Crateriforma conspicua: one gene and its partner. The main gene of each other region encodes a partner of the protein of the gene in region 2 in a complex. Links are inferred from orthologs where the notes say so. Each region holds a gene or a part of one and is shown on either strand. Other genes may lie near its edges.

Region 1 (14,486 bases), 4.2 Mb from region 2 along the record:
GGTCAACGGTTACCTTTACGGCTGCAGTGGCAGAAACGCCCCGGACAGCGATTTTCGCTGTGTGGACTTGATGACGGGGACCGTCAAATGGACTGGATTGGAACGCCGACGCAGCAGCGTGACCGCGGTGGGGGACCATTTGCTGGTCCTGGAGGAACGCGGCACACTTCACATCGCCAAGGCCGATCCCGAAGCACTGTCGATTAAAGCTTCGCATGATCTGGCGACTGAGGAAGCCTTTGCAAACGGTGATACAAACCCAGCACTTCAGTACCCGTGTTGGTCCGCGCCCCTGTGGGTGGCCGTCCCCGATCTCGCTCCGCAGATTCTGCTGCGTGGCGATCAAACAGTGCTGTGTTTGCAATTTCCAATGAAGTGATTGCGGGATCGATCAGGCTTCGACCCGATTGGCCCGGCGGACCTTGATCCTAAGGTTGCTCCGGCGTCGTGTCGTCAATCTCGTCGCTGGAACTTGGTTGATCGCCAGCATCCGGTTGTCCAGCCGGATTGCTAGGGGATTCGAACAGGAACTGAAAGTCGATCGTCAGGGTATCGATACGCGCTTTGATGTTGTTGTGTGGCAGCAACGTTTGTTCGGTATCGCGGAACGTGAACTTGGATCCGACGTCGTTTCGCAATTGCTGCGCGATCAGTTTGCCGTTTCGAACATCGATGGCTTGGAAATCCAATGACTGTTCACGCTTTCCTTGCGTTGAATAGGCACTACGCAAACGTGTGAACAGCAACAGCGGTGAAGCTGCGGGTTGGTCCAAGGTCACGCCCCAAGGAAGTTCGAAATCTTGCCGCCATTTCAATTCGCCGGTGACGCTATCAAATGCCAACGCGGCTCCCGCTTCTTTTTGATTGTCTGTTGTGCGGCCGTCCAGTTTTTCCGATTCGATGTCATTGCTTGCCGGCATACTGACTTGCGGCAGAATGACCAAACCACCTCGCATTTGAACGCTGGATAACCCGAGGTGCCCCGGTGACAGGTCGATCGATTCGCGTGCAAGTTCCTTTCCTGATTGCAAATCCCAGACGACAAGCTTGCCTTCGTGGTTAAGAATCGTGACCCAACGTCCGTTCAACAGATCCCCGAACGAATCTTCGGTGGACTGGCTGGAACGGGACACGACGCAGTTGTCAGATTCGATCATCACACCGCTGCCATCGGCCAATGGGTCGACCATGATCACGCGGCGACGCAGTGATTCGTTTTGATCATCTTCACCGTCGGCCTGAATCGCGACGACAAAGCGATCGCTGCGGCCCCACAGATCGCCATGATTCCAAGGCTTCTGGCTCGTCAACGTCCCGTCATAAAGATCGTAGATTCGAATCTCGTTGGTTTCGTCAGAGACAAGGGCCACACGCGATCCGTCGACGACCAGCACGCCGGTGCGTGGTGCGTCGGTCGTGCGCCATCGTGTGTCGCCGGTGATCGCGTCCAGGCACATCAATTCGCCGTTTCGAAATACGAAGAAGCGATCGCCCAAGATCGGTCCCACACTGATTTCCGGCAGCATTCCGTTGATCATCGTTCCGCTACTGATGCGGTTGCGATAAATGACATCGCCCAAATCGTTTTCGGTACGCACGGATGAAACGCCTGATTCGCGACTGACCAATTCTCGCCGCCAGATCATCGGTGGTTGCATCGCGTCATTAACTTTGGTCATGTCCAATGCGATCAGTTCCGTACCCACACTTAGCAGTGCCAGGCTTCCGCTGATTGCATATTCCCGCATGCCGTTGCGATTGGGGTGCGGGGACAACGCGATCGGTCGCGCACGTCCCAACGCGTCACGCACTTGCAGTGACTGGCTGCTATTGGTGCCGATCTCCCACCCGGAAAACGTCCGTCCCGATTCCGACGATAAACGTAAAGTGGCAAAGCGACGCTGCAACGCTTGGAAATTGGACATGGCCATGGTCGGACTGGCTCGCGTCAACAAGTCCAAGCTGACGTCGACACGATCGGGCCACAGATCCAACGGCGCGGTTCGCTGTCCAAGCAAATCAGGTAAAGGGCCGGCCCAATCCGCTTCGGCCAATCGATCAATCGCCGTTCGATTTGCCAGTTCGGCGATGACCGCGGATGCGTCTTCCGGCATCTCGGACTTTGCGTAGGCATACGCCAACATGTACAGCCGGTCGTCGGAAAGCTCTTTCCAGCGTCGATGCGGCAGTGTGCCCAGTGCCATCCGTTCGATCAAATGATATTGCCGTTTCGTTTTCAAACGCTCGAACAACACCTGGCCAATCTGGTCGGCGAATCCTGTCGGCGACCATTGCCGCAACAATTCTTGCAGCTGCGCGGTCGGTCGGGCCAACTGTTCGGACAAGGTGCGGCTGACCAAATCGTCCAGGTTCTCTTCGGAAACCGAAACCTCGTTGGTTTGGTCTTCGGTGATTCGATAGCAACGCGTTACGCGGCCGGCGATCCATTCATGCACCGAAACGGTTTGCGATCCGGTAACCACCGTGCCATCGCTTTCGGGTGAATCCAACACCATTGCGGACAATGCCAACAGTTCACGCAACGATTGTTCCGGCTGGCCTTGCCGCAGAAACCCGTCCACCTTCAAGCGTTGGAATTCCAGCATCTGTTCCGGCTGATCGATTCTTGGTTCCAGCTTGGCAATCAGATCAGTATCGATGCTTTCTGATTCACGTAGCTGTTCTAGCATTGCCGACACCAGCAGTTGATCGATTTCATCGTTGTCACTGTCCAACGCTTCGGCTTTGTGCAGCACGTCAACGGCCTGATCACGCTGGCCGTTTTCCAGCATCAGTTGCGCTTGGTCGATCAGCGCCATCACGTCGTCGGGGTTCTGTTCCAGACGAAGACGCACGTCCGGTTGCAAACTACTCATCCCAGATGCCATGACAACTTCGGTCGCGGTTTGACTGAATAGTTCGCCACCGGATGCCACCAGATTGCCCAAAGGAAAGTCGACCTTTTTACGACCGGTGATTGATCCGTCGGCGGTTGAAATCCGAATCAATTCCTGTTGCGTCGTGGGCACGAGATAGTCGCCATCGCCGAATGCTCCACGACCCGCCACCTCTTGATCGCCGGCAAACACCGAATCATCGGTCGCCCAGACTTTTTTTCCCGAATCCAGGTCATACGCGGCGACCTGACGGCGGCCGACCAAGATGTAATTGCCGTCGCGAATTCCGGCAACGTACAGTTCACCGCTTCGGGGTTTCGCGCGAAAACTGGATTGCCCCGTCGCCGCATTCAAAACGATCAATTGGTCGCTTTCGACCGGGGTGATGACCACGTGACCGTCGCCGGCGATTGCGACGCCGTCGGCCCATCGACGCTGGGTAGATTCAAGATCGTTACGTTCGGGATCAAAGAAACTGTTGTTGGCAGCGGAACGAGGCCGGGGGTAACGACGGGCCCAGCGGAACGTTCGGTCCGCTAAATCAATCGCGACCACCAAGCCGTTTCCGGTCGCACAAATCAATAGCCCTTGATAGTAGGTTGGCATCGCGCCGGCCAATCTTCGCTGTGCATCGAATCGCACCGGCAAGCCATCAATCGAACCCAACGTTTGCCGCCAGATTTCTTGACCGGTTGCGGGATCCAGGCAATACAGTCCCAAATCGCCACTGACTTCTGCCAAGACATACAACCGGCCATCGATGGGCAGTGGCGGTCCCAAAAAAAAGGCGTCGCCCAAGGTGCTGGCTTCGTCTTCATCGGCCCCAATCCGCCACAGCAACTTGCCCTGTGTCTTCAGCTCTAAAGCGACCAGGGTGTTGGCGGCTTCCCGCCGCGATCGCAACCCCATCGCGCTGTTGCCCATACGAAACGATTCCAGGTCGTCCAATCCGTCCAGCAAGAACAACCGTTGGCCGTCGCTGGAAAGCTGGCCATAGGGTAGGTCATGCCAAACCCGCTGGACCAATTGTGCGACCTCCTGTTCCTCGCTCAGCGACGGATGCGGCGTTTCGAAATCATCCAACGCATCCTGGGCGGAATACCACGGAAAGGTCCAAACCATCTTGCCGGTTGACTGATCGATTCCGGTCAACCATTTGGTCGTCCGAACCATCACTTGGCCGTCGATCGAAAGCGGTTGGGCACTGGGTGGCAGCAGAACACCTTGGCTGCGGAACCGTTCGGCTTGGTCAGCCAGCAATTCGGATTCCCGGGGCGACGCGGTTGATTCGACCACCCATTCCGGCCGAGTCAGCGGCATTTGCCCTGACGCACCTCCGTTACGGTCCGGCGTTGTTCCCATCAAGCCGAAGTTCTGCCTCCATCGAGCCGACGCCAAATCGCCGATCGTCGCCGCATCGTTACACCATTGTCGTAATGATTCGCCCGAACGACTCTGACCGGCGGCGATGGCCTCGGCATCGCCAACCGCAGGAACCGGCCCGGAAAGTTTCAACTCCGGTTCAAGGCTTAGTTCCGATTGGTGGGCTGCGACCGCGAATAAAGCAACAACCGATGCGTCGATGTGCGGTGAAGCGTCGGCTTGCGGAATGATGTCTTTCAACAGCATGGCACAATGCAAGGCTTCGCCACGCTGCCACGCGCGACGTGCCAGGACGATCGAAGACAGATACCCGGCCTGGGTATGGAAATACCGACGTCGGACTTCGGCCAAGGCAAGCCAATCACGTTGCCGGGTCGCCTGGTCGAAAATTCGTCGTGCCGACGGGCCGTACAGTAATTCATACGTCTCGCGTGCGTCGGCCGGCAAATCGCCGATCATCTGGCGGGCTTGGCGGATCAAGCTTTGTGACAACGTGGCGTTGGGATCCTGGTCGACCGAGTCCAGGAAATAGTCTTGGGTCAGCGCCAGGTCGGCTGCTTCGCTGGTCTCTTGCTGCAGGAAATCGCCCAGGCCGGCAACGGCATCGCTCCATTGCTGTTGATCGATTGCTCGCTGGGCGTCGCTCAAGATCTGTCGCACTGCGCGTGGTGGCGTGATCAAGCCCGCGGATGATTCGGCGCGATTTTGAAAGGGCAGGCCTTGGGCCGACACGGTGCCGCAAAGCATCGCCAGCCAGCCCAGGTAAACCAACAAAAACCGAAAGCGGAAAGACAAGGTCATCGTTTGATCCGATGTGATGATGGCAAATGAATCGATTCGCCGATTGCAGAATACGGTGCTTTCAACCGAGTCCATTGTAAAACCCGTTCACCCCAGCGATACACCGATCAATCGTGCGATCTGCCGTCGATGCCCCCTACAGGGGAATCCAACACGCGCGTCTTCGCGGGCGATGACAAAGGACCGACGTATCGCCGTGCGGTCATCACCGAATCTAGCCGACGCTGAATCTGGTCAGACTTCGCCCGGTCGATCGACTCGGTCCAGACCGCCAGCGGGCCCGATTAGACAACGCATGCCAGCAGACGCTGCGAAACCTCGTCCATCGTTCCGGTGCCATCAACGTCGGTCAGGATGCCGGACTGGCGGTAATAGTCCAGAACGGGCCGAGTTTGCGATTCAAAGATTTCCAGGCGGACCCGGATGGTTTCGTCGGTGTCGTCATCGCGGTCTTCGGTTTCCGCACGACGTGCCAAACGTTCGATCAAGATTTCCTGGGGGACGCACAGCGAAATGACATGGGTCAGCTGTTCGTCTTGGCTGCTCAAGTAATCGTCCATCAGCCGCGCCTGTTGGACATTCCGCGGAAAACCATCCAGCAGGTAGCCCGATGAACAATCCGCCTTTTCCAAACGACGGGTCAGGATCTTCATCACCAAATCGTCGGGGGCTAATCGGCCGCCGTCGATATAGCTGGCCACCAATTCGCCGACCTCCGATCCGTCCTTGGTCGCACGCAGCATTTCGCCGGTCGACAAATGCGGGATCGACAAACGTTCGGACAGACGCCGGCACTGGGTGCCCTTGCCTGCCCCGGGCGGACCAATGAAGACGATCCGGAACACGGGGGCGTCGTTGTGATCGACGCCACGTCGGTTGGATGCGTTCAAAGATTCACCGAGTCAGAAGCGAAACGAAACGGTCGTGCGACGGCCACGATCAGACGACGGGGGACGTTCCGCCACCGGCACCTTCGAGCAACCCGCGATAGTTTCGCATCACCAAGTGGCTGTCGATCTTCTGCACCAAGTCAAACGCGACGCTGACGGCGATCAGAAGGCCCGTTCCACCGTAGAAACCAGCGATCGAATAAGGCACACCCAACGAACCGTAAACAATCGTCGGGACGATCGCGATCAATCCCAAGAACGCGGCGCCGACATAGGTGATTCGTACCATCACCTTTTCCAGGTAATCGGTCGTTCGCTTACCGGGACGATACCCCGGAATGAACGTGCCACTTTCCTTCAGGTTGTCCGACATTTCTTTCGGGTTGAACGTGATCGCCGTCCAGAAGTAGCAGAAGAAGAAAATCAGCGCGACGTACAGCAGATTGAAGAAATAGGAGCTTTGGTCCTGCATCGACAATCCGATCATGTTCAGCCAGCGGAACAACGACGAATCGGTCTCAAACAGACCCGCCATGAACCCAAAGAAAACGCCGGGGATCATCAGCAAACTGCTGGCGAAGATGATCGGCATCACGCCGGCTTGGTTGATCCGCAGCGGCAAGAATTGACGCGTGCCGCCGTAAACCCGGCGTCCGCGGGTGAACTTGGCCGATTGCGTCGGGATCTTGCGTTGACCCAGCGTGATGAAGACCACGCCGAAAACAACACAGACAAACAACAAGACCAACAATATCAGTGTTTCAATGCCGACCTGTCCGCGGCTAAGCCCGGTCAGTTGCGGCTTCATGTTTCGGATCAGTTCATACAACGCTTTGGGCATCTGGGCCAAAATGCCTGCCATGATCAACAGGCTGATGCCGTTGCCGATACCGTATTCGTCGATCTGTTCGCCCAACCACATCAGGAACACCGTCCCGCAGGTCATCACCAGGACGGCGACGATCTGCCAGCCCCAAAACAGGCCGGTGCCTTCGGCGTTCAAAAAGTTCGGGTTTATGTTTCCGAAGCCACCCGGGCCACCGGCCATCAACATGAACTTCAGGTACATGTAGCTTTGGACCAAACAAATCGCCACGGTCAGATAACGCGTGTATTCGTTCAGCTTTTTGCGGCCCGCCTCGCCTTCCTTCTTCAGCTCTTCCAGCGGTTTGTAAACGCTGCCCAGCAATTGGAAAATGATCGACGCCGAAATGTAGGGCATGATCCCCAGACCAAAGATCGTCGCCTGGCGCAGATCGCTGGCGGCGAACATGCTGACCCGCTCGAAGAAGTCGGCCGCACCACCGGAGGATTCGCCCAAGTTCGTGGCGACCATCGGCAACGGGATGTGAAAACCGATCCGATAAACGGCCAGCAACCCGATGGTCAGAAGCACCTTCTTCCGCAATTCGGGAATGGTGAAGACGATTCGAAGCTTTTCAAACATGTGCCAGAACGGACAACGGGGATGGCGTGCAGAAAAGACGAAGATTAGCGATTTTCCGGTTGGTCCGCGAGGCTGAACGGTCGGAAATTTGCCTTCGGCAACCGCAGAAAACCCCGTGATTCGGGATGTCGGGCAGTTTTCCCAGTTTCTTTCCGCTATTTCTTGCCCGCCGAAGGTGATCGCCGTAGCAAAATCCTTCATGGTTTGTGGACCGATGGATGGTTGCAATGACGCTCCGCTGACCGACGCGAAGGCTGCAGAAAGGGGATTGCCAGGCCCGAAATCCAGCGGAATTTCACTCCGGATCAACTATCGCTGAATCGCGTCGCTGAGCAGAATGACCGGGATTTCCCAGTTCTGTCGTGACGTTCAACACGAGGTAACCGTGCCATCCGACGACGCGTTGTCCGACGAAGAAGCTGTCAGGAGACTTTGCCGCGTTGATGATCCTGTGCAACGACAGGATCTATTGGACGACCTGTGCGGCGACAACCATCAGCGTCGTGATCGGTTGGCTTCGTTGGTGGAAGCGGCAAAGAACGGAAATCGGCCGTTAGCGGCATTCGATTTGTCGGCGCCGGGGCGATCCAAATCGACCGTTCACGAGACCCCGGGGGTCCCGATGAACTTGGCGGAAACGCCGGTCGACAGTCAATTCTCTCGATCGCCGCTGAAGCAGATCGGAAATTATGAGCTGACCCGCTTGGTCGGCCGTGGTGGCATGGGAAACGTCTTTCATGCCCGTGATCCGGCTCTTGATCGTGAAGTTGCGCTGAAGGTGCCTCGTGTGGAAGTCATGCTGTCGCCAGACGTGGAACGTCGCTTCATTCGCGAAGCGCGGGCGGCGGCGCAGCTGGATCATCCGAATCTGGTGTCGATCCTGCAGGTCGGATCGGATGGCCCCTATCCCTACATCGCATCTCAGTGGTGCGACGGGGGCGATCTGGCGACTTGGATGCGGAAGAATCCGCAACCACGGGATCCTTACGACGCGGCTAGGTTCATGGCCGCCGTTGCCGATGCGATTCAGCATTGTCACGGCCGTCGCATTGTCCATTTGGATTTGAAGCCGTCGAACATTTTGCTGGTGGGGCGTGATGACCAAACGGATCCGCGATCGGATCTTGCCGCCCTGCATCCGAAAGTGACCGACTTTGGTTTGGCTCGGTTGATGGACGTGCAATTGGATCAGACTACTGAAAGTATGTTTTTGGGCACGCCTCTGTACATGGCACCGGAACAGGCGGAGTGTCGTCGAGATCTGATCGGCCCGGCCAGTGATGTGTTCGCTTTGGGGGTCGTCCTGCACGAGTTGGCGACCGGCAAGCGTCCATTCGATGGTGAAACGTTAACGTTGGTTCTGGATCAAATTCGTTCGGTCAACGTGCATTCGACGATGCCATTGCGAACACTGCCACGCGACTTGCGTACGATCATTTCCCGGTGCCTGCAGCGGGAACCGTCGGACCGCTATTCGACGGCAGCCGCCCTTCGCGATGACCTGCGGCTGTTTGCGTCGGAGAACCCGATTCGAATCCGCCGTGTTTCCCTGGGACGTCGGTTTTGGCTGTGGTGTCGTCGGCCCGAACGGATCACGCAGACCGGCGTGGTTACGGTCGCGATCCAGATCGCCGTTCTAAGCAATCTGTACAGTCACTACGTGTTGATGGGATTGGGGTATCAGGTGCCTTTCTCCGTCGACAATTGGCAATTCTTCAAGGAAACCATCCCGGTCGCACTCTTTCCCCACCTGCCGCTGCTGATCAATGGTTTTCGGACGATCCGGCGAAAACGCTGGAGCGTGACCATCGGGATACTATTGAGCCTGGTGTTCGTCGGTGCGCTGGCATCCGTTTTGTTCGGAGCCAAGGCCGCCTTTTCTGCTTATCAAGGCAATCCTCTGGCAAGCTACGTTGCTCACCTGTTCATCTGCTGCATGGCGCTGGTCCAGTTAATTGCTCACCTGATCGCCATCCCAGCCGCAATGAAGGAATCAGCCGAACGTGGCCGAACCGCAGCCTTAATCTAGTCGGTCGAAACTGCAGATGCGCGATCAACAGGTTTTTGGAGACGTAGTTCGACGATGCGGAACGAAAAAAAGCATCGTGACGGTGTCACGATGCTTTGGCGTTTTGAATGGTCGATCTCGTTCGGCCGGAAAGCTATTGGCCGCAGCCATCACTTACCAGGATCCGTCAGTTGGATGCTGACTTGAGGGCTTCGACGCGTTCTTTGGGAGTGCGTTTGGGCGGCAGCTTGTTAATTGTGCCGCCGGCGGCGGTGATCTTTTCTTCGGCCGATTTGCTGAAGCGATGTGCGGTGACGGTCAGCTTTTTGGTCAGTTCGCCGTCGCCCAAAATCTTGACTTCGTCGAACGTTCCTGACGCCAAATTTTTCGCCTTCATCGATTCCAGATCGACGGTCGCACCATCATCATATGCCGCGTTCAAACGGCCGACATTGACGGCAAAGACGGTGGTCGCCCAGCGGTTGTTGAAACCACGTTTGGGGATGCGGCGGAACATCGGCATCGCACCGCCCTGGAAGTTGGGCTTGCGGCTGTAACCGCTGCGGCTCTTGTGTCCCTTGTGTCCACGGCCGGCCGTCTTGCCATGACCGCTACCGATCCCACGGCCGATTCGTTTGCGGGCCCGGTTCTTGGTAATCCCGCGGTGCACATCGTTCAAATTCATGATCTATCACCAAGTCGATTGGCTGGTCGTTCAAACGGACCATGGGCAATGGCCGCGAACATTTTATGCGATAATGGGCTTGTAAACGAATCTAAACGTCGATTCGCGTCAAGGATGTTCGTCCGTCGGCGTGAACCACGGATCCGGGCGTCCTTGATCGACCGGAATGAAGTTTGGCGAACTGATTCAGTTCTCGACCAACTCGGCCGGTTCCAAACCACGCAGGGCAGCGACTTGTTCAATCGTACGCAACTTTTCCAATGCGTCGAACGTCGCCTTGACCAAGGTGACCGGGTTATTGGTGCCGTAGGACTTGGTCAAAATGTCGTGGATACCGGTGGCTTCGCAAACGGCACGCACGGCCTGACCGGCGATAATACCGGTACCAGCACCGGCGGGGACCAACAGCACCTTGGCGGCACCGAAGTGACCCCAAACTTGGTGCGGAATGGAACCGTCGACCAACGGGACTTGGACCAGACTACGGCTGGCCTGCTTTTGTGCTTTTTGAACGCTGGGCGGGACTTCGTTGGCTTTGCCATAGCCCCAGCCGACCTTGCCTTGGCCGTCACCGACGACCACCATCGCTGCGAAGCTGAACCGTCGACCGCCTTTGACCACGGCGGCACAACGCTTGATCTTCACAACGCGGTCCAGCATGCCGTCACCGACAGCGGGTTCTTCGTTTTTTTTTCGTTTGTTGCGGGGTCCGCTACTCATGATCTTTGCCCGTCGGCATGAACGGTCGGTTCGTAAAGGGGGGCGGTCCGTTTGGCCGGACCGTGCAATGCGTGATGGTCAGCGTTTCACTGACGTTACAGTTTCAGGCCACTTTCGCGGGCGGCGTCGGCAAACGCTTTAACACGACCGTGGTACTTGTTGTGTCCACGATCCAATTTGACTTCGCTGATTCCGGCGGCGGACGCCTTTTCGGCGATCGCCTTGCCGATTTCGGCCGCGGCGTCGCAGTTCCCACCAGCCTTGATCGATTCACGCAAAGCCTTGTCGCGGGTACTGGCACTGGCCAGCGTCTTGCCGGACGAATCGTCGATCAGCTGGCAACTGAAGTGCTTCAGCGAACGGTGCACACTTAAACGCGGCAGCGTGTTGTCGCCACGCAGGCGATTGCGAACGTGATTGCGGCGGCGAAGCCGTTTTTTCTGAAGTTGTTTGTTCTTGTCCATGACGTTTGTTTGCCTTCGATGGAAAGGGCGTTGACCCTATCGCGGCCGTTGGTGTTACGGGCCGACTACTTGGTGGCTGCCTTACCAGGCTTGATCTTGACTTGTTCGCCTTGGTAACGCACGCCCTTGCCCTTGTAAGGTTCAGGTTTACGCAGGGCACGGATTTCGGCGGCAAATTGGCCGACCTGTTGCTTGTCACAGCCCTGGACGACGATATGCGTCTGGTCCGGGCAGGTCACGTTCAATCCCGTGGGGATCTTGCGATGCAGTTCGTTGGCATAGCCGACGCGAAGCTGCAAGGTATCGCCGCTGACCATCGCCAGATAACCGACGCCCACGACTTCCAAACGCTTTTCATAGCCCTTGGTCACGCCTTCGATCATATTGGCGACCAAAGCGCGTGTCAGACCGTGGCACTCACGTGCGACACGAACGTTTGATTTTCGGCTGACGCTGACCTCATCGTCCTCGATTTTGACGTCGATTTCCGGACGGTGTTGGAACGTCAGTTTGCCCTTGGGGCCTTCCACTTCGATCACACGATTGCTGACGGACACTTTCGCGCCGCCTTCGATCTTGACCGGTTTGTTTCCAATGCGACTCATGTCGATCAGCTTTCAGTTTCGATTGTCGGTTGACCCAATCGGGTTGTCTGTCGGGATCGCCAACGGGCGACTATCGTTTTCGATGGTCCACGATCATCGTGTCGATGCAATGGGCGGCGCCAGCCGCTTGGACATCGCTGATCGGTCGTTGACGGATGGGTGGGATCAAGAGACTTCGCAAAGAACTTCGCCGCCAACGTTCTCGCGGCGGGCTTCGCGGTCGCTCATGACCCCTTTGCTGGTGCTAATGATTTGGATGCCCATGCCACCCAGTACGGGCTTGAGTTCCTTGCCGCGGCTGTACAGCCGGCGTCCGGGCTTGCTTACGCGTTTGATCGCTTGGATCACACGTTCGCCGTTGGGCCCGTATTTCAATTCCAGCCGAAGCGTCTTGGCGGGTTCGGTTTCTTCTTCCTTCCAATCCCACACAAATCCTTCACGCTTCAGAACGTCGGCGATGCCTCGCTTGACGCGGCTGCTGGGGATATCGACGAACGGCCGTTCGACACGGACGGCGTTGCGAATGCGGGTCAGCATGTCGGCAATCGGGTCAGTCATCATGGCGGTAAAGCTCCACGGTCTTCTTATCTACTGGACTCACGAACTACCAACTGGCCTTACGCAGACCGGGGATCAAACCACGGTCGGCGTTGTCACGGATGCAAATTCGGCAGATGCCAAACTTGCGATACACGCCACGGGGCCGTCCACAAAACCGGCATCGGTTTTCACGACGGGTCGAAAACTTCGGGGTCCGCAGGGCTTTTGCGATTTTGGATTTGCTTGCCACGGCTTGCTTCTGCTTTTGCCTAAGGTCAATAGTTTTGGCTGGCGGTAATGTTTGATCAGGGCGAAACCTAAGCGGCTTCTTCCTTCTTCGGATCGCTCTTGAACGGCATGCCGAACAACGACAGCATTTCACGAGCCTCATCATTGTTCTTCGCGGACGTGACGAACGTGATGTTCATCCCTTGCGGCCGCGTGTATTTGTCGGGATTCAACTCGGGAAAAACCAACTGTTCGGTCAAACCCATGGTGTAGTTACCACGTCCGTCGAAAGCATTGCGGTTGATACCGCGAAAGTCACGGACACGAGGTAACACGATCGACACCAGGCGATCCAGGAATTCGTACATCCGGTCACGACGCAGCGTCACCATGCATCCGATCGGCATGCCTTCCCGCAAGCGGAAACCGGCGATCGATTTGCGAGCGGTGGTAATGACGGGTTTCTGTCCGGTGATTTCGGTCATGCAGTCGACCGCCAAGTCCAAGACCTTCTTGTCACCGACCGCAGCACCCACGCCCATGTTCAGCGTGATCTTTTCCAAACGAGGAATTTGGTGCGGGTTGGTGAAGCCGAACTTTTCTTTCAAGGCAGCACGAATCGATTCGTCGTACTTCTCTTGCAATCGTGGTTTGTTCTGTGCCATGGGTCAGGCTATTGCGACGTTGGGTGCCGGCGGTGCCGGACGATTTGAATTGGACGGTTGCCCCCGATGTTGTCTCGGCGGCCGGTTTACGACTTTATGGCTTTGGCCGGTGCGATTTGGCCTAGGCTGGTGCCACTGGCTTTGGCGAAACGTTCTTTGCTGCCGTCTTCCAGGTAGCGGACACCGATGCGGGTTGGTTTTCCGGTCGACGGATCGACCAACATCACGTTGCTGGCGCTGATCGGCATTTCTTTGCTCAATCGTCCGCCCTGGGGGTTCTTCTGGCTGCGGCGAACGTGCTTCCACACGCGGGCGGCGCCTTCGACCACGACCTTGTTTTGTTGGCGGTCGATCTTCAGGATCTTGCCGCGGTGGCCTTTGTCCGCCCCGGCGACCAGAATCACTTCATCGTCGATTCGAAATTTCATGGCTGTCTTGTTCCTTGTTTTCCCTTTGATCCGGCATGCCGGCGTTTACGGCGATGCGATCAAACCACTTCGTTGGCCAAGCTGACGATCTTCATGAAGTTGCGTTCCCGCAATTCGCGTGCGACCGCACCGAAGATCCGTGTACCACGAGGGGACTTGTCTTTGTCGATCAAAACCACCGCGTTGCTGTCAAAACGGATGTAGCTTCCGTCTTGGCGACGCGTCGGTTGCTTGGTGCGGACGATGACCGCACGCACGACCGATTTCTTCTTGATTTCCGAGCCCGGGATCACGCTCTTAACGCTACACACGATGATGTCGCCGACGGTGGCGAATCGACGACGGCTGCCGCCAAGCACCTTGATGCACATCACTTCACGGGCACCCGTGTTGTCGGCGACGTTCAGGCGAGTTTCTTGCTGAATCATGATTCGGTGAAAATCAAAAATGAATGGTGGTTCGCGCGGACTCGGTTTTCGGCGTCCGCCGCCGTGACGACCGTCGGTTTCAATTCCGATCGGCGGTCCATTGTTCGGTTGTCATTGCCGACCAGCGGGTTTTCACTCCGCAGTCGGTTCGTCGCCACTGTGGGCAGCTTCGATGGCCTCTTGTTCGGCCGGTGTTTCGCCCTTTCGTGCGGCACGCAAAGCGGCCAAGTCGACCTCGGTGGACTTTTCCAAAACCTTGACCAATCGCCAACGCTTCGTCTTGCTCAGCGGTTGCGA
Region 2 (15,868 bases):
CCACGCGGCATCGGACCCTTGCTTCAAATCGCCAACGGTAACTTCGCGTTTCAGCGATCTTTTTTGTGTCGTCACGTGCCGCGTGACCGCCGACGCCACGTTGTGTTTCAACATGCCACGCAACCATGCGGCAAATTCCGCCGGCGTCGTGCCACGAAACTGATGCAGATCCCGTTTGGCTTCCAGGTACGTCCACTGGACCAAGTCCAGCGGGTCGATCCGTCGTCGCAATCGTTCCGACAAATAACGATGAGCCAACATCAACAGGTAACCACGGTACTGATCCAACAATCGACCGAACGCTTCGTTGTCACCTCGCTGGGACGCCACTAACAACTGGGCCGTCGACATCGACGTGGGGTCGGAATCGGCCGGCGGGCCTGGCGGAAGGCTGGTCATAGAGTCGATCATGGGGTCGAAAGCTCGGTCCGCGTCATCCGGTGACGCGTTGATCCAAACGGCACGATCCGACACGCTTTGTGACGCCTCGCAGTTCCCCCTAATCTAATCGATCGTCTCCCGGGCTGAACATCGATCCATTTCCGCCCCACGCATCGACCGGCCATCGACAGGATTGCCGGCAATGGCGTCCAACCTCCTTCCTCGCACTCCTATCAGTGAACCGATGAACAAATCCACGCAGACGATTTCTGGTTTTCCAGCTTCAACGGGTCATGATCAACCCGGAAATGTTGATCCAGTGGCCATTCGTCGATCGCAAACAGTTCTTGGCAGGTCGCGGAGAATCTTTTTGGCCTGGTGTGGCATGACGATGCTGGCCGCTGGGTGTGGCCAAGGGGTCGGCGACGGGACCGCCGACAACAAATCGACCAGTGAATCTGTTGCGAACACTGAATCGGCAACCGACGCCTCGAAGACGGTGGCCGAGCCCGCCGCCCGCGACGAAACGGCGTCCGCCAAGAAAAGCGAACCGGAGATCCGGTACGAGCCATGGCCGGCAATCGAGAAACGAATTCAAACCGGCGGCAAGATCACCGTGGTCGATTTCTGGTCCCTGTCTTGCGAACCTTGTTTGAGAGAACTGCCGGCGCTGGCGGAGTTGGCCAGGGAACGAGACGATGAATTTGACTTCGTTGCCATCGCCGTCGACTTCGATGGACGTCTGACCAAACCACCGGAAACCTATGAGCCCAAAATCCGCGCCGTTCTAACGGCCCTGGATGCAACGTTCGAAAGCTATCTGTGCGAAACAGCAAGCGACACCGTTTTCCAAGCCATTGACATTCCGTCGATTCCCGCCGTGTTCGTCTACGGGGCCGACGGCAAGCTGTTGAAGAAATTCGTCGACACCGGAGACACAGCGGGCTTCACCTATCATGACGACGTCATCCCCTACTTGGATGAACTGACATCTGATTCCTAAACGGTTCGGATGACAGAAACGGAAGACTTTCCCGAGCCATTGATCATTGCGGCATCATCAACACGCAATGATCGACGAGCGTTTCGCGATCACTTTACCTACGAAAAACGGCCCCTGCAGTGAACACTGCCGGGGCCGCTTTGAGATCGATTCATGTTGGGCTGACGTCAACCAAAGTTGGAATCGTCCAACATGCCGGTCGGCGATCAGTCCTTGGAGGGCAGCAGGACCGCGTCGATGACGTGGATCACGCCATTGCTGCACATGATGTCGGTCTTCACGACCTTGACTTTGTCGTTCAGGATCACACCTTCGTCGGTGACTTCGATCTTGACGTTTCCGTTCAAGGTCTTCGCCGAATCCAACTTCACAACCTTGGCGGCCGGGACCTTTGCGGCAACGACGTGATATTTCAGAATTGCGACCAGTTGGTCCTTATTCTCGGGCTTCAGCAAGGTTTCCAAGGTTCCCTTGGGCAGCTTGCCGAACGCGTCGTCGGTCGGTGCGAAGACCGTGAACGGGCCTTCACCGCTCAGGGTTTCGACCAATCCCCCCGCCTTGACGGCGGCGACCAGGGTCTTGAAGCCGTCGGCACCAACGGCGGTTTCGACAATGTTCTTCTGTGCGTGTTCACCGCTCTTGTGATCGTCGGCTTTGGCGACGGCGGGAACGATCATCAGGGCGGCCAGGGTCAGCATGAAACGCTTCATCGTTTCGGTTCCTTTTTTGGATTGTTAACAGACAATAGGAAGTTCAGTGGCCTGAGGGGCGCCCCCCGTGACAGGCGTCGGCATTCGCGAATCGGCAGACTGTAGAGACGCGGCAAGCAAGATCTTGAAAAATTTTGCCGCGGTGATCCCTCGCATCCGCGAAACCCTGTGCGGCTGGCGTGGTTTGAATGAGAGTAACGCGAGCGGGCGTGGGCCAATTTCGTGCATCCCACGCACGCGATCGTCTTCTCTTCATGTCAACTCTCAACACGAGTTCCCAAACGATGAAATTGACGCGTCTGACCGCCTTGGTCCTGTGCGTTGCTGTGATGGCATTGATCGCATCTGATGTTTCGGCCCAAGGCGGACGTGGCGGCCGCGGCGGTGGCGGTTTCGGAGGCCGTGGCGGCGGTCCGGGAGGCCCCGGCGGTTTTGGCGGTCGTGGTGGCGGTCCCGGCGGCGGCGGCGGAATGCTGCAACTGCTGCGAATCGATGAAGTTCGCAGCGAACTGGATCTGATGGACGATCAGGTCCAAACGCTGGAAAAGGTCGGCCGTGACATCGCGGAAGAAATGCGTGGCGACATGCCCAATTTCCGCGACATGAGCGATGAGGAGCGCCAAGAGGCCTTCGCCAAGATGCAAGAAATGCGTGAAAAGGCGGAAAAGAAGACTCGCGAGCAACTGGAAGAAGTCCTGTTTCCCGAGCAGTACGACCGCCTGAAGCAGATCAACATCCAAGCCCAAGGCATCAACGCACTGCGTGACGCTGAAGTTGTCAAAGAACTGGGTTTGAGCGACGAGCAAAAGGAAAAGATCCGCAAGGTCGGCGAAAATTTGCGTGACGGCATCCAGGAAAAGATTGCCGAAGCCCGTGAATCGGGTGATCGCGACAAGATGCGTGAAGCGATGCAGGAAGCCTTTGCCGGCATGCAAGAAAAGCTGGAAACCGAAACCCTTGCCGTGCTGACCAGCGAGCAAAAGAAAAAATTCGAAGAAATGAAGGGCAAGCCTTTTGAAATGCCCGAACGCCGTGGCGGATTCGGCGGTGGCCGCGGCGGATTCGGTGGCCCCGGTGGCGGACCCGGAGGTGGTCGTGGCGGACGCGACGGCGGTGGCCGTGGCGGACGCGATGGCGGTGGCCGACCCGAGTAATTGAGATTCCCCACGGACAGTGTCGTCCCGCGGCTTTACGCCGGACGCGGCAAAAAGCGTCCGGCAAAAAAACAAACCGCACTCGGTTGTCGCTCGTACGCTCCGACGACGCCGATAGGGACAGACACTCATTGGGTGAGTGTCTGTCCTGCTATGGTTTGATCGATGGCCTGGCAATCGTTACCGGTTGCCAGGCCATTTTTCTGCACTCCCCAGGCCGCCGTTCGCGTGCATTGGGCGATCGTTGTGGCCACCCAAGAATTAGCCAGCCCGAAGCTGCAGCAGGCGTTTCATTGCATCCACGGTTCGGCCGGTCGCCCCCTGATGCTGGGCCACGTACTGACGCGCGTTGATGCCCAAGCGATCAGCCGACGGCACGTCATCCAGACACCGCCGAACGAATTGGTTCAATTCTTTTTCGTCCTGAACACGCACGGCCCCTTGGACTTTCAACAATCCGCCTGCGATCGCTGCAAAATTCTTAGTATTCGGTCCGAAAGAAACGGCGCACCCATAGCCGGCCGGTTCCAGCATGTTTTGACCACCACGATCACCAAAGCTGCCACCAACCGTCGCAATCTGGCTGACGCCCCACCACTGGCGTAATTCGCCGATGGTATCCACCAGGATGACGGTATCGGCATCCCAGGCATCGGATACGGCATCGGACGATCGACTGCGTCGCCGCAATGAAAGCCCCGAATCTTCGACTAGCTGGGCGACTTCGTCGAATCGTTGTTGATGACGCGGAACCAAGATCAAACGTAGCTCGGGGTGCTTCGGTGCAAGATCTTGGTACACCGCCAAGGCCATCGCTTCTTCACCGGCCTGCGTACTGCCGACGCACCACACTCGTTGCCAGGGCGCGACGCCGGCCCAATCCGCCAGCGCTAGCACCCTGGGATCGTCACGGTTATCCGGCGCACCATCGAACTTAAGCGAACCGGTGACATCCACTTCCGAACATCCACAATCACGAAAACGCTGGGCCGCGGATTCGTCTTGTGCTCCCAACCAGTCGATACGCTGGAACGTGAGTCTCAAAAACCAGCTGAACTGTTGATAGCGACGAGCGCTGGTCGCACTCAGCCGGCCGTTGACGACCGCAACGGGCACGCCCAGTTTTTCGCTGCACCGGATCAAGTTGGGCCAAAGCTCCAGCTCCGTCAACACCAACATTTGAGGACGCAATCGGCGGATCGTCGACTTCACCGCCCAGGAAAAATCCAGCGGACAAAAGAACACACGGTCCGCTCCGAAACGGTCCACCGCCAAGTCGAATCCGGTATCCGTGGACGTGCTGACCAGCATGCGGAACGGTGGCAACGCGTCCTGAACCGCGGGCACCAGGCTGGACAGCAAATTGACTTCGCCAACGCTAACGGCATGAAACCAAATGCACGGCTTGTCATCGCCGCGCAATCGTTTGGCATCGCCGGGTGATAATCCAAACAGTTTCTGTCGCCCGCCACGTCGGTACCGACCATGAGCAATGACGCGATACAAGATCCACGGCGACGCCAACGCCAGCATCAACAAATAGACGAAATTGGCGAACATGGAACATCATCCGTGATCGAATTCCGGTGGCTACATGTCAGCCACCGGAATCATTGATGTCGTGCGTGCCTGATTATTCGACGGTCTTCCGCATGCAGCACGACTTGTACTTCTTTCCGCTTCCACAGGGGCACGGATCGTTTCGACCGATCCGCGGACCTTGCCGGCGGATCGGTTCGGCTTTCGAATCTTCGCCGCCGCCGGATTCATTGCTTTGCTGGGCCACTTCCTGGGCTTGGCTTTGCGGGGCGGGTGCGGATTCCTTGGCCGTGCGTGCATCGACCCAAGTGCTGCGGATGAAGTCTTCGTTGAACGACTCCATGCGGAAGATCAAGTCGGTGACTCGTTCGCCGATGTTTTCCCACATGGCGTCGAACAAACGCATGCCTTCGCGTTTGTATTCGACCTTGGGATCCATTTGGGCATAGCCTTTCAAGCCGACGCTGCTGCGTAAATGGTCCATCGTCAGCAGGTGATTCTTCCAGGCTTCGTCGACGATGTTCAGCAAGATATGCCGTTCCATCCGACGCATTTCGGGGTGGAATCGATCGTCCAGCGCGCCGCTGACGGTCAATTCCATTTCCTTCCGCGTCATCCGTGCCAAGTCTTCGGACGGTGTGTGGTGGTTCAAATCCTCTTCCAACCACTTGGCCATCGTCGACAGGGTGCCGTTACCGCCGGCGGCGACAGCCGCGGTGGTCGAATCGTCTGCGTTACTAAACAGGTCCTTCAACCGCTGCTGGGCGGCGGACTGTTGGCTTTCGACATCGCCGATCGCGTCTCGGCTGTACTGGACCAACTGCGCTTTCAGATCGTCGCGGTTCAGCTTGACATCGTCGACGGGCAATTCAACTTTGAATCGTCCGCGGACCCAATCGACCAAGCCCTCGCGATCCAGGGATACCTGCGCGCCCTGTTTTTGCGTGAAGCGTGAAATGCCGGTCAGCACCGGGTACTCCGCTTCCTTTTCCGCATAGGCATCTTCGGCCCGCTTCATCAACGCAGCGGCGACTTGGCGACGATCCTCGACTTCCCGAAATTCTTCCGGCGTGACTTCGATGCCGAACTTGTGTCGCATCCAAGCGCACAGGGTTCGCAGCCCGAAATCGGCATCCAGCAACGGTTGGCCTTCGGACAGATCAGTCTTTTCAACCAGTGCATGTGCCTTTTCGATGAACTCGTCGATCATGTCATCGCGATCCATCCGTTTCAGCTGGTGGTCCTGGTAATTGGCTTCCAGCCGCGTGTTGGCCCAGTGGGTCAACGCTTTCCAGTTCCATTCGTCTTCCATGCCCTCAGGCAGGTTTTCTTCGACCGCTTCGTTGACGGTCACTTCCGATGCTCGCTCGGCCTGATCCTTGGCATACGAATCCGCCATATCGAAATCCATGTTGCGGAATTCGCGTGGGTCCAACTGGCACTTCAGTTGGGCACCGGCGAACGCGGCAAATGATTCGACGCCATAGTCGGGATCCAAGAAGGTTTCGACAAACTTGTCGATTTGACCATGAATCAGTTCCAGCACCATTTGGCGGCTGCTGTGTCCGTCCAACAGGTTTTGGCGATACCGGTAAACGCGTTTCCGCTGTTCGTCCATGACTTCGTCATAGTCCAACAGACTCTTTCGAATTTCGAAGTTGCGTTCTTCGACCTTCTTTTGTGCCGCGGCGATACGTCGGGTGACCAGCGATGATTCGATCGCTTCGCCTTCCTTCATTCCCAGACGTTCCATCATGCTCTTGACGAAATCGCCGGCAAAGATCCGCATCAAATCATCTTCCAACGACAGGAAGAAGCGACTGGAACCGGGATCACCCTGTCGACCACAACGTCCACGAAGCTGCAAGTCGATCCGTCGCGATTCGTGACGCTCGGTCCCCAGCACATACAGCCCGCCGATTTCGCGAACCTGCTGGCCTTCGACCGACATGTTTTCACGCTGGTCAATTTCTTTGACCAACGCATTCCATTCGTCGTCGGGGACATCCAAACGCGTTGCGTATTTGTGTTGCAACTGGGCCCAGGCCATCGTCTCGGGATTACCGCCCAAGATAATGTCGGTGCCCCGACCGGCCATGTTGGTCGCGATCGTGACGGCCCCCAGGCGACCGGCCTGCGAAACGATTTCTGCTTCACGACCGTGATTCTTCGCATTCAGAACGTCGTGTTGGATGCCACGGCGTTCCAGCAACTGGCTCAAGCGTTCGCTCTTTTCAATGCTGACCGTCCCGATCAGGACGGGGCGACCGTGCCGTTCGACCTTGGTGACTTTTGAACGCGGAACCGACTCGGCCTGTTTCTCGTTCTTCAGAACGATTTGGATCGTTTCGTCGTTTTCATCTTGGATCTGACCCCAAAGTTCGGTGCCGTCTTTGATGGTCAACACGTCCCACTTGTTGGTGCGTTCGACTTCATCGGCCAAGGCGGCGAACTTGTCTTTTTCGGTCAGATAGATCAAGTCGGGGTGTTCGATCCGCTGCAATCCACGGTTGGTCGGGATCGCCACCACGTCCAGCTTGTAGATCTTCCAAAACTCATCGGCTTCGGTCATGGCCGTCCCGGTCATCCCGGACAGCTTTTTGTACATCTTGAAGATGTTTTGAAGCGAAGCGGTCGCGAAGGTCTGAGTTTCCTGTTTGATCGGCACGCCTTCCTTCGCTTCAACCGCTTGGTGAAGCCCGTCGCTCCACTGTCGACCTTCCATCAAGCGTCCGGTGAATTCATCAACAATGACGATTTGGCGATCTTTGATCACATAATTGACATCACGCTTGTAAAGGAAATGAGCCTTCAGCGCGTTGTCGATCAAGTGCGGCCATTCCATGTTGCCCGCGGTGTAAAAGCTTTCCACGCCGGCCAATTCTTCGGCCTTGCGGACGCCGTCATCGGTCAGCGTCACGTTGTGTTGCTTTTCATCAACCGTGAAATGCGTTTCCTTGGTCAGCTGTCTCGCGACGCGATCCGCTTCGCTGTATCGTCCAAGGTCCAGGTCGGCAGGCCCACTGATGATCAACGGAGTCCGCGCTTCGTCGATCAAAATATTGTCGACTTCGTCGATGATGGCGTAGTTCAGCGGCCCTTGGCACTGCTGGGCTTCGGGTGGGTAACGGTCGTCACCCTTGGCCGCCGGACGCATGTTGTCCCGCAGATAATCGAAGCCGAATTCGTTGTTGGTCCCATAGGTGATGTCGCACATGTAGGCCGCCTGTTTTTCGGCGATCGACATGCCCGATTGAATGGCGTTCACCGTCAGGCCCAGATTCATGTACAGCGGGGCCATCCATTCCATGTCACGGCGGGCCAAGTAATCGTTGACCGTCACGACGTGAACGCCTTTGCCTTCCAAGGCGTTCAAATACGCCGGCAAGGTCGCGACCAAAGTTTTCCCTTCACCGGTAACCATTTCGGCGATGGCGCCGCCGTGAAGGACCATGCCGCCGATCAGCTGAACGTCGTAGTGGCGCATGCCCAAATGGCGACGGCTGCCTTCGCGACATACCGCGAAAGCTTCTTCCAAGATGTCATCCAGCGTTTCACCGTCGCGCAGCCGCTTGCGAAACAAAGCCGTCTGTTCACGCAATTCCTCATCGGACATTGCCTGATACTTGGGCTCCATTTCCGTGATCCGATCGGCACGCTGTTGCAGCTTGGCGACCTGACGGGCGTTGGCCGATCCGAAAACGGAAGTGAACAGGCGATCGAACGATCCGAACAGACCGCCGAAAAGGAGCCCGAGGGCGTCCCAAATTCTTTCCAAAATTGACATGTTTCTTGTGGGGGTGGATCGTTGGACGATCAGCGGCCGCCCGATGGGATACGGCCCAAGTGGGGCGGGACCACACCGCAAAAAGCGGAAAATCTGCCGTGATCGGACGGACCGATACAGGCTGTGCAAGCGTGTTCTTTAGCAGGCAGCCACCAAGTGTGCCAGTTCAACGCACCGGTGGCGTGTCCGAGGCGACCGCATCGTCCCGGACCGGGCCCAATAAAATCGCCGTAACTTGTTTCAAATTCTCAAGTTACGGGCTTAAAGAATTTGGGTCAACTGAAGAACTTTGGCGATCCTGCCGGCAATGCCCCGCGGCGTGACCTAGCTTTCGGCGGAACATCCATCGAAATCCGCGCCTGACATGCCCCAAAGTTCATTCACCACCGACGTCCGCCAGCGATTCGGGTTGCGTATCGAACGTGATCTGTTGCAACTGGCCATCGCCACGCCGACCGAGGGTCCAAGCCACCGGATCGCGATCGAGGCGATCCACTGCCCGCGCCCCGACGGATGGCTGAGTCCCGCGGCACAGGCCGACCTGGTCGATTGCCTGATCCATTGGCGACACAAGCACCAGATGGACCAGGGCACAACCGTGGCGTCACTGGACGGCGATTATTGCGTGACCCGGATTACGACCGGCCATCCCCAGGACGTCGACAGCGAACTGAACACGCTGGGCACACGGATCCCTCGTTATCTACAACTGGGCCCGGGTGAAAAGGTCATCGGGTCCTTTCGCGAACGTTTGGCTGCTTCGGTCGACTACGCCGTGACCGGTGTAGCCAGCCGCGGCGTGATCGAAACGGTCTATGAAGCCTTTCGGGCCGCAGATTTGAATGTCTTGTGGCTGGAACCATCGCTGAACAGCCTGGCACGTCTGGCCGGACACCTGGGCCACTGCAACGCGGCACCGACCCTGATCGCCGACGGAACCGGCCGCCAATGGGATGTGGGCATCGCGTTCGAAGGCCGGTTGCTTTTGGATTACCGTCCGGCGGCGGCCAACAACGAGCAGGGTTTCCACGACGCGGTGATCAATCACCTGGAACGGTTACGCCGATTTTGCCAGCGACACCGGCAATTATCCGACGGAAACCTGGGCGAATTACTGATCTGTGGCAGCCCCGAAAAAGCCAAAGCCGCCGCAGATCTGTTTGACGATTCCAACGACATCGATGCCTCCGTGCTGAACGTGTCCGGTGGCGAGTTCATCCTGGAGCAATCGGAGCACGAAAGCGGCACGACGGCAGTCGTGGCCACGGTCCTGCCGCTGTTGATCGGAATCCAAAACGACGGCGTTCCCGATTTACTGGACCACGTCCGCCGTGCGCCGGATGTTTCGACCACCACACAATTTCTTCGGATCGCTTGGCCGGCTCTCGTTGCGGCGGTGCTGTTGCTGGGATCGTTTGCGATGGTCCACCGTCAACGTGGTCTTTCCGATCGTGCCATCCAACGACGCGACGCCATGCAGGCCGAGGTGTATCGCACCAAAGCACGCATGATGACCTTGGCCCAGCGACGCCAACTGGTGGACCACTTTCGACGCATCGAAAAAGGTGCAGCGGAACCTCGCTGGAACCTGACCCTTCGCCAGATCACACAGAGTTTGCTGGATCGCTGCAAGTTGAACAGCTTTCACGTGGAAGACGGTCACCAGATCCTGCTGGACGGCACCGTCACCGATGAATCACTGGTGTATGAACAAGTCAGCCAGTTTCGCCGGTTGCCCGAGGTCGAACAGGTCGCTTTGAAGGCCACCAACCCGGAGCCCCAAACCCGCGGCATTCGCTTTTTGATCGGGTTACATCTGCACAAAGAATCATTGCCTGTCGTCGACTCGACGTCGGAGGACTGATGTCATGCAAAGACTTAACACCCGTATAGTCGGACTAATCGTGGCAACCGCAAGTTTGGGGGCAATCATCGGCATCGGACTGCCCTGGGTCGATGAGTACTTTGAACTGCGACGCGATATGGCTGAGTTCGACAAGATGGAAGTCGAACTGACGGCAATTCGTCACCGCGGCCTGCGTTTGGCCAAGATGGAAAGGGAACTGAATGAACAACTGAAATCGCTGAACGACCGTTCGGTGATTCCCGATAACCGGTCCGATGTCCGGGAACGATTGGTCGAAATCGTGCGTCAAGGCGGCGGACGAATTCGAAGTTTGGAAGTCCACACCGGAAACAAACGATCCTGGGCGACGGTAAACGACGATCCGACGGCGGAAGTGATGCCTGAATTCGCAAGGATGTCACCCTATGACTTGCATTCACACGACGTCGATTTGCGGGCCGACGGCAGCCTGGAAGCGATTGAAAAAATCCTGACGGCCATTGGCGGCCAACGCTGGTACATGACCACGCGAACGATGAACGTGTTGCCGACGATGAAGCCGGAGGCGCCCGTCGCACTGGAACTTCGTTTCACCGTGTTCGGTCTGCTCGCCCGCCCCGATGAACCCGACGAGGATGTCGCAAGGCGTCCGACACAACAAACACGACAACTACTTCTTCATTAGGCCCTTTGCCATGGATGGCAACGCCGATTCGCATTCTTTCGACGCCAAGGACGCAGGCAACAGCCGACGGTTCGCTGCCGTGCTGCGCGTCGTCGGGCGTGACGGCGTTTCTGATGCCCAGCGCCTTTGCGGGGCCAACAACGTTCAACGGCACACGACCGGTTTCACTGAATCCACCGGGCGCTTTTCCGCCGCCGCGTGGAGCTTTGCGCTTTCGGCCTTTTGTCTTGTCGTTTGTTTCACTCCACTGACAAAGGTCAGCGGCGACGGATTGACACCCCTGGGACTTCGGCCGCTGACCGCGGTTCCGATCGCGCCCGGTGAAACGCCACTGGATTCTCGCGGACGCCCCATGGTTTGGCGTCCGCAAGCCAAAGTCATCCGTTCTGGCGATCCGGTTTCGATCGCATCGGCACAACAAGATTCATCGCCCGCAACAACATTCACCTCCTCGGGCACGTCCGGCCAAGCGAACAACGTCCCATCGCTTGGACCAACGCAGCCACCGGGAACCTCGGCCACGTCAACGACAATGCGTCCGACCAGCGTTGCCGAAGCACTGGACCGGCGGGGGACCGTGACGTTTCGCGAAACTCCGCTGCAAGAAGTTGTCTTTTTGCTAAGCGACCTTTGGCAAATCAATATCGTCGCCGGTGAATCCGTGACGGGAAGCGTCAGCGGGACATTTCATGAAACCCCGTTACGGGAAGTTCTTTCGGCCATCTTGTCGGCTTCCGGCTACGGTTACAAGCAAACGGGCAACAGTCTGATCGTATTGCCGGTGGACCAAGTCGGAACGGACGATCCCGAGTTCGTGTCGCGCACCTTGCAAATCCCGCCGTCGGATGACCCCGCCGCGGTCGTCGATGCGGCGCGGATGCTGTTGTCCGAACGCGGCCAGATGCTGGAAGTCGGACGGCAGCGTGTGTTGGTCAGAGATTATCCGGACCGGATCAGCCAGGTCGAAAACCTTTTCGGGAACTTATCGCCAACGACGCCTCAGCAGGCTGGAACGTCACCTGAACCGACGCCGTCGGCATCATCAACGACGGCGACGGCAGACGTTTTGGGTACCGATTCCAACGATGAAATCCGCATCTTTGCCTTGCAGTACGTCGAAGCCGAACAGATGCAGGAATCACTGGCATCAATCCTGGGCACCGACGTGACCGTCGCGGTGTACGTGGATGAAAACCGCATACTGGTTCGCGGCAATTCACGCAGCGTCGATCTTGCCCGCCGAGCGATCGAACAACTGGACCGACCGCGACCACAAGTCCGCATCACTGCGTTGATCTACGACGTCGGGATGAGCGAACGCGAAGCCCTGGGTATCAACTGGTCGGGCGGTCGCAATCTGGGATCAGCGACCCGATTGAGCGCTTTGTCGGATCTGGTCACCCCGATCGAAGACGCCGCGGCCACCGCGGTTGACACGACCACCGGCGCGGTAGCAACGACCACCGAAACGGTGCTGACGAAGTCCAGTAGTTTCCTTTTCGGAACGTCGGGATCGAAACTAAACGTCGAAGGCCTGATCGTCGCGTTGGATCAAACCGAAGAAGCCAAGTTGCTGGCCAATCCCAGCATCACCGTCGGCGACCGCCGTCAAGCGGAAATCAAAATCGTCGAAAGGTTGCCCGTCCAAACCGCGCAACAAAGCGTCGGTGGTGCGGTGGCGGATATCGAATTCGAGGACGCCGGTATCACATTGACCGTCCAACCGCGTATCGCGGACGACGGAACCATCGAACTGAATGTTGCACCGGAGTTCAGCACGAAAGTCGGCGAATTGAATGGCAATCCGATCATTGACAGCCGAAACGCGTCAACGGTCGTGCGGGTTGCCAACGGCGAGACCTTTGTCCTGGGTGGCCTGCGCAGACGACGCGTTGTGGAATCGCAAGCAGGCGTTCCCTACCTGAAAGACATGAAGTTTTTCGGAAAGTTGTTTCGCAGCCACGACACGGAGATCCAGGAAAGCGAATTGATCGTTTTCATTCGCCCGGAAATGATCACTCCCAACCATGTCGGGTTGCCCCGGGAACAGCATGCTGCCCGGGTGACCGATTGCCTGTTGGACAGTGTCCCCTACGCCACGCAATGCCCGCTGACACCGGACTGTCGCGATCCGAATTGTCCCAACCACTATCCGCGCCCACGCGTCAATGGTGGTTCACGTGAATTGGAAATGATCGGCGGCTACGGTTCGACGATGAACCCGATGATGCACGGCAGCCCCACCATCATCAGCGAAAGGGTCATCTCCGAATCATCCGTACCGGAATCTACGGTCCAGTCCCCGACGACTTGGCATCCTTCGGAATCACCCGACGCCATACCGGGCGAAATGCCAATGGACATGGAAAGTGCGTCCGAACCGATGCTGTTTGAACCCGTGATCGTGAAGGAACCCCGCCGATGAAACGCATGCCAGATGATTTGAAATCGGGGCGCTTGCACTGGGTTTACCTGGTCGGGTCGATCGGCTGTGCGACCACACTGGGCTGTGGCGACGCGGCCACCACCTTGGAAGCGATTCAAAACGCCGTTCCGGTCCCAGGCATCACCGCGACGCCGAGCCAGGATTCCCAAACCGCCGACATTCAAGCGACGCCGGTCGCGTTCGATCCGGTCAGCCCCGATCGGGTCAATCCCTTTGTGTACCCCGGCGGTGAACAAGACGAACGAAGTGGGTTCGCGGTACGCGGGGCTAACGCATCCCAGGTGAAGGTCTTGGGGTTTGCCGACGTCGGGGTCCCACGCGTGTTCTTGCGGATCGAAGACGAAACCAAAATCCTGCGCGAAGGAGACCAAGCCATGAACATTCGGGTGGTAAAAATCAATCCACCCAATGTCGTCCTGGCCATCGACAATCTGACTTGGACGGCGACGATGTTCGACGATCGGTGAAGCGGCTAAGCTTGGGGAGAATCGTGACCTCACTTCGTCACCACATCCCCAAAGCCGAAAACGATGACGCGTCCCCACCATCGCAATCTTGCCGTTACGTTCACCGCGTCCCTGCTACCCCTGGCATTGGTGGTGCTGGTCGGATGCGGTGGCACCGATTTGGCGACCGTCCCCATCGAAGGTGACGATGGATTGCCGGCGGAATCCTCCGAACAGGATGCCGGATCGGACGACACCAACCCGACGGCCAACGACGATACCGCGTCATCCCCGAACGACACCGCCGATCCAGCGGAGTCCGCATCCACATCGATCTCCAGTTCGGTGCCGATGATGACGCAAGAAGCTTTCTTCGCCGCCGCCGAAGAAGGCTTGTCCGATGCGATTCGAAGCGGTATCCGTCAGGGGCTGGACGCGGACGCCGTGGGTCCCGAAGGACGGACCCCGCTGCAGTTGGCTTCGTTCAACGGACACACCGAAGTCGTCAAGTTGCTGTTGGATCAGGACGCGGTCGTCGATCACCGTGATTCCGCCGGACGGACCGCCCTGATGTACGCATCAACCGCCGACAACGTCGACACCGTCAAACTGTTGCTACGTCGCGGTGCGAATCCCAACTTGGCCGACAAGGTGGAAAACTTCACGCCGCTGATGTTCGCCGCAGCCGAAGGTCAACTGTCCGTGGTGGATCTGTTGCTGGACGCCGGTGCCCGAGTCGATTCCAAAGACATCGACGGTGATACCGCTGGCGTGTTCGCGGCGGCCAACGGCCACGCGGAAGTCGCCAAACGCTTGGAGGCGATTGCGGAGACCGAACAGTGAAATTCAGTCGTGAGGAAATCGACCTCGCCCGTCAATGGAAGGGCGACGGTTTGGATTGGACGCCCGCGGTCGGCCATTTCGTCTGGGATGAAACCGGCTTGATCGAAGCCGATTCACCGTTTCATGACCGGGTGTTTTTCATCCTAGACATGAAACATTTCCTGCGTCGCAGCAAGACGATCGAAGCGTTACAGGATGCCTGCGTCTGGTTGCCGACTTGGGAAGACGCCCGCGATTGGTTGATTCAGCATGGCGTCGACGATGCATTGATCGCCCAGCGTTTGCAACAAGAAAACGCGATCGAATCCCGATCCGAACGATTGGTCCTGTACCGGATGATCGCCGAGAACTTGTAGTCATTTCTTCAGCCGCGCCGCCCCTTTGGTCGGCGCGACCGAGATTTTGACGTTCCCTTTGGGCTTTCGGTCGCACTAGGGCAACGGCAAAACGATCGGATCGTTTTCGGCAAACGAGACCTGTCCGGCTTCACCGTCAATTTTGTATTCAACGGTCAATTCCTTGGGGGATCCTGGGGCCGGATCGCCACCCAAAGCCGAGTTGTACTGACTTTGGGGCAGACGAATCAGCGGGGAATCGCCGGCATGCTGTTGCAGTAATTCGGTCACGTCTTTTTGCTTACCCGCCGAACCGTACTTGGCCGAAACGATTTCGACATCCATCGGTTTGCCCCACAGCGGTTGCAAAGCTTTGGCCGTTTTGTCCGTCACGCCGACCAATTTCAGCACCACCGCAGCGGCGGCGATCGCTTCGGGTTTCATCTCGGCGTCTTGTCCAACCTTCACCGCAACATTCAACATGGCCGGTGTTGGATAGCGACGGACGACGTCCAAAATCAAACGCTTTTCTTCCTCGCGATCAGCCACCTTCAACGCGTCATTGGCCATTTGCAATCGGTCACGATTGTTCATCGTGAACTGACGTGCGATCCGCAGATGACCACGAAGAGCGCGGATTCGGTACGCGTGCGAGGGCTGGGACGCCAGTTCCAACAAATAGGGTGCGGCGTC

The links.
Region 1: the proteins of Mal65_RS27370 (region 2) and secY are in contact, whole or in part, in a crystal structure (PDB 3DIN), measured with the Thermotoga maritima proteins. The link is inferred for Crateriforma conspicua from one-to-one orthologs. Residues at the interface, in WP_004082002.1 of Thermotoga maritima: Glu261, Ala262, Arg263, Lys300, Ala301, Arg302, Thr303, Ile304, Ile305, Leu323, Tyr324, Asp325, Pro326, Val329, Ser330, Tyr333, Ile336, Lys340, Phe345, Val349, Glu363, Phe364, Tyr374, Ser375, Gly376, Gly377, Glu393, Ile395, Thr482, Ser483; in WP_004081795.1 of Thermotoga maritima: Glu108, Gly109, Glu110, Glu111, Ala236, Glu237, Arg238, Arg239, Ile240, Thr241, Ile242, Gln243, Tyr244, Ala245, Arg246, Arg247, Val248, Thr249, Gly250, Arg251, Arg252, Val253, Tyr254, Gly256, Ala257, Ser258, Thr259, Tyr260, Leu261, Pro262.

What each region holds. Positions count from the first base shown.
Region 1 is NZ_CP036319.1:4,958,949-4,973,434, reverse strand. What follows is about bases 5,220-8,043. They hold secY (preprotein translocase subunit SecY), read right to left. Parts: upstream 7,419-8,043; coding sequence 6,021-7,418; downstream 5,220-6,020. Other genes in these bases: Mal65_RS18185 (serine/threonine-protein kinase), read left to right, coding at 7,804-8,043; Mal65_RS18195 (adenylate kinase), read right to left, coding at 5,366-5,971. Outside these bases: Mal65_RS18205 (BamB-related PQQ repeat family beta-propellar protein), read left to right, coding at 1-379; Mal65_RS18200 (BamB-related PQQ repeat family beta-propellar protein), read right to left, coding at 429-5,081; more of Mal65_RS18185, read left to right, coding at 8,044-9,447; rplO (50S ribosomal protein L15), read right to left, coding at 9,614-10,111; rpsE (30S ribosomal protein S5), read right to left, coding at 10,298-10,831; rplR (50S ribosomal protein L18), read right to left, coding at 10,927-11,295; rplF (50S ribosomal protein L6), read right to left, coding at 11,361-11,900; rpsH (30S ribosomal protein S8), read right to left, coding at 12,066-12,461; Mal65_RS27550 (type Z 30S ribosomal protein S14), read right to left, coding at 12,505-12,690; rplE (50S ribosomal protein L5), read right to left, coding at 12,758-13,333; rplX (50S ribosomal protein L24), read right to left, coding at 13,420-13,761; rplN (50S ribosomal protein L14), read right to left, coding at 13,821-14,189; rpsQ (30S ribosomal protein S17), read right to left, coding at 14,322-14,486. UniProt on the Escherichia coli protein: The central subunit of the protein translocation channel SecYEG. Consists of two halves formed by TMs 1-5 and 6-10.
Region 2 is NZ_CP036319.1:795,766-811,633, reverse strand. Bases 4,682-8,887 are described here. They hold Mal65_RS27370 (preprotein translocase subunit SecA), read right to left. Parts: upstream 8,575-8,887; coding sequence 4,882-8,574; downstream 4,682-4,881. Other genes in these bases: Mal65_RS02920 (3-deoxy-D-manno-octulosonic acid transferase), read right to left, coding at 4,682-4,808. Also shown: Mal65_RS02945 (sigma-70 family RNA polymerase sigma factor), read right to left, coding at 1-399; Mal65_RS02940 (TlpA disulfide reductase family protein), read left to right, coding at 767-1,384; Mal65_RS02935 (fasciclin domain-containing protein), read right to left, coding at 1,591-2,094; Mal65_RS26895 (Spy/CpxP family protein refolding chaperone), read left to right, coding at 2,379-3,248; more of Mal65_RS02920, read right to left, coding at 3,510-4,681; Mal65_RS02910 (hypothetical protein), read left to right, coding at 8,939-10,438; Mal65_RS02905 (hypothetical protein), read left to right, coding at 10,443-11,105; Mal65_RS02900 (secretin GspD/PilQ domain-containing protein), read left to right, coding at 11,116-13,530; Mal65_RS02895 (hypothetical protein), read left to right, coding at 13,527-14,018; Mal65_RS26890 (ankyrin repeat domain-containing protein), read left to right, coding at 14,082-14,840; Mal65_RS02885 (hypothetical protein), read left to right, coding at 14,837-15,196; Mal65_RS02880 (HEAT repeat domain-containing protein), read right to left, coding at 15,272-15,868. UniProt on the Escherichia coli protein: Required for protein export, interacts with the SecYEG preprotein conducting channel.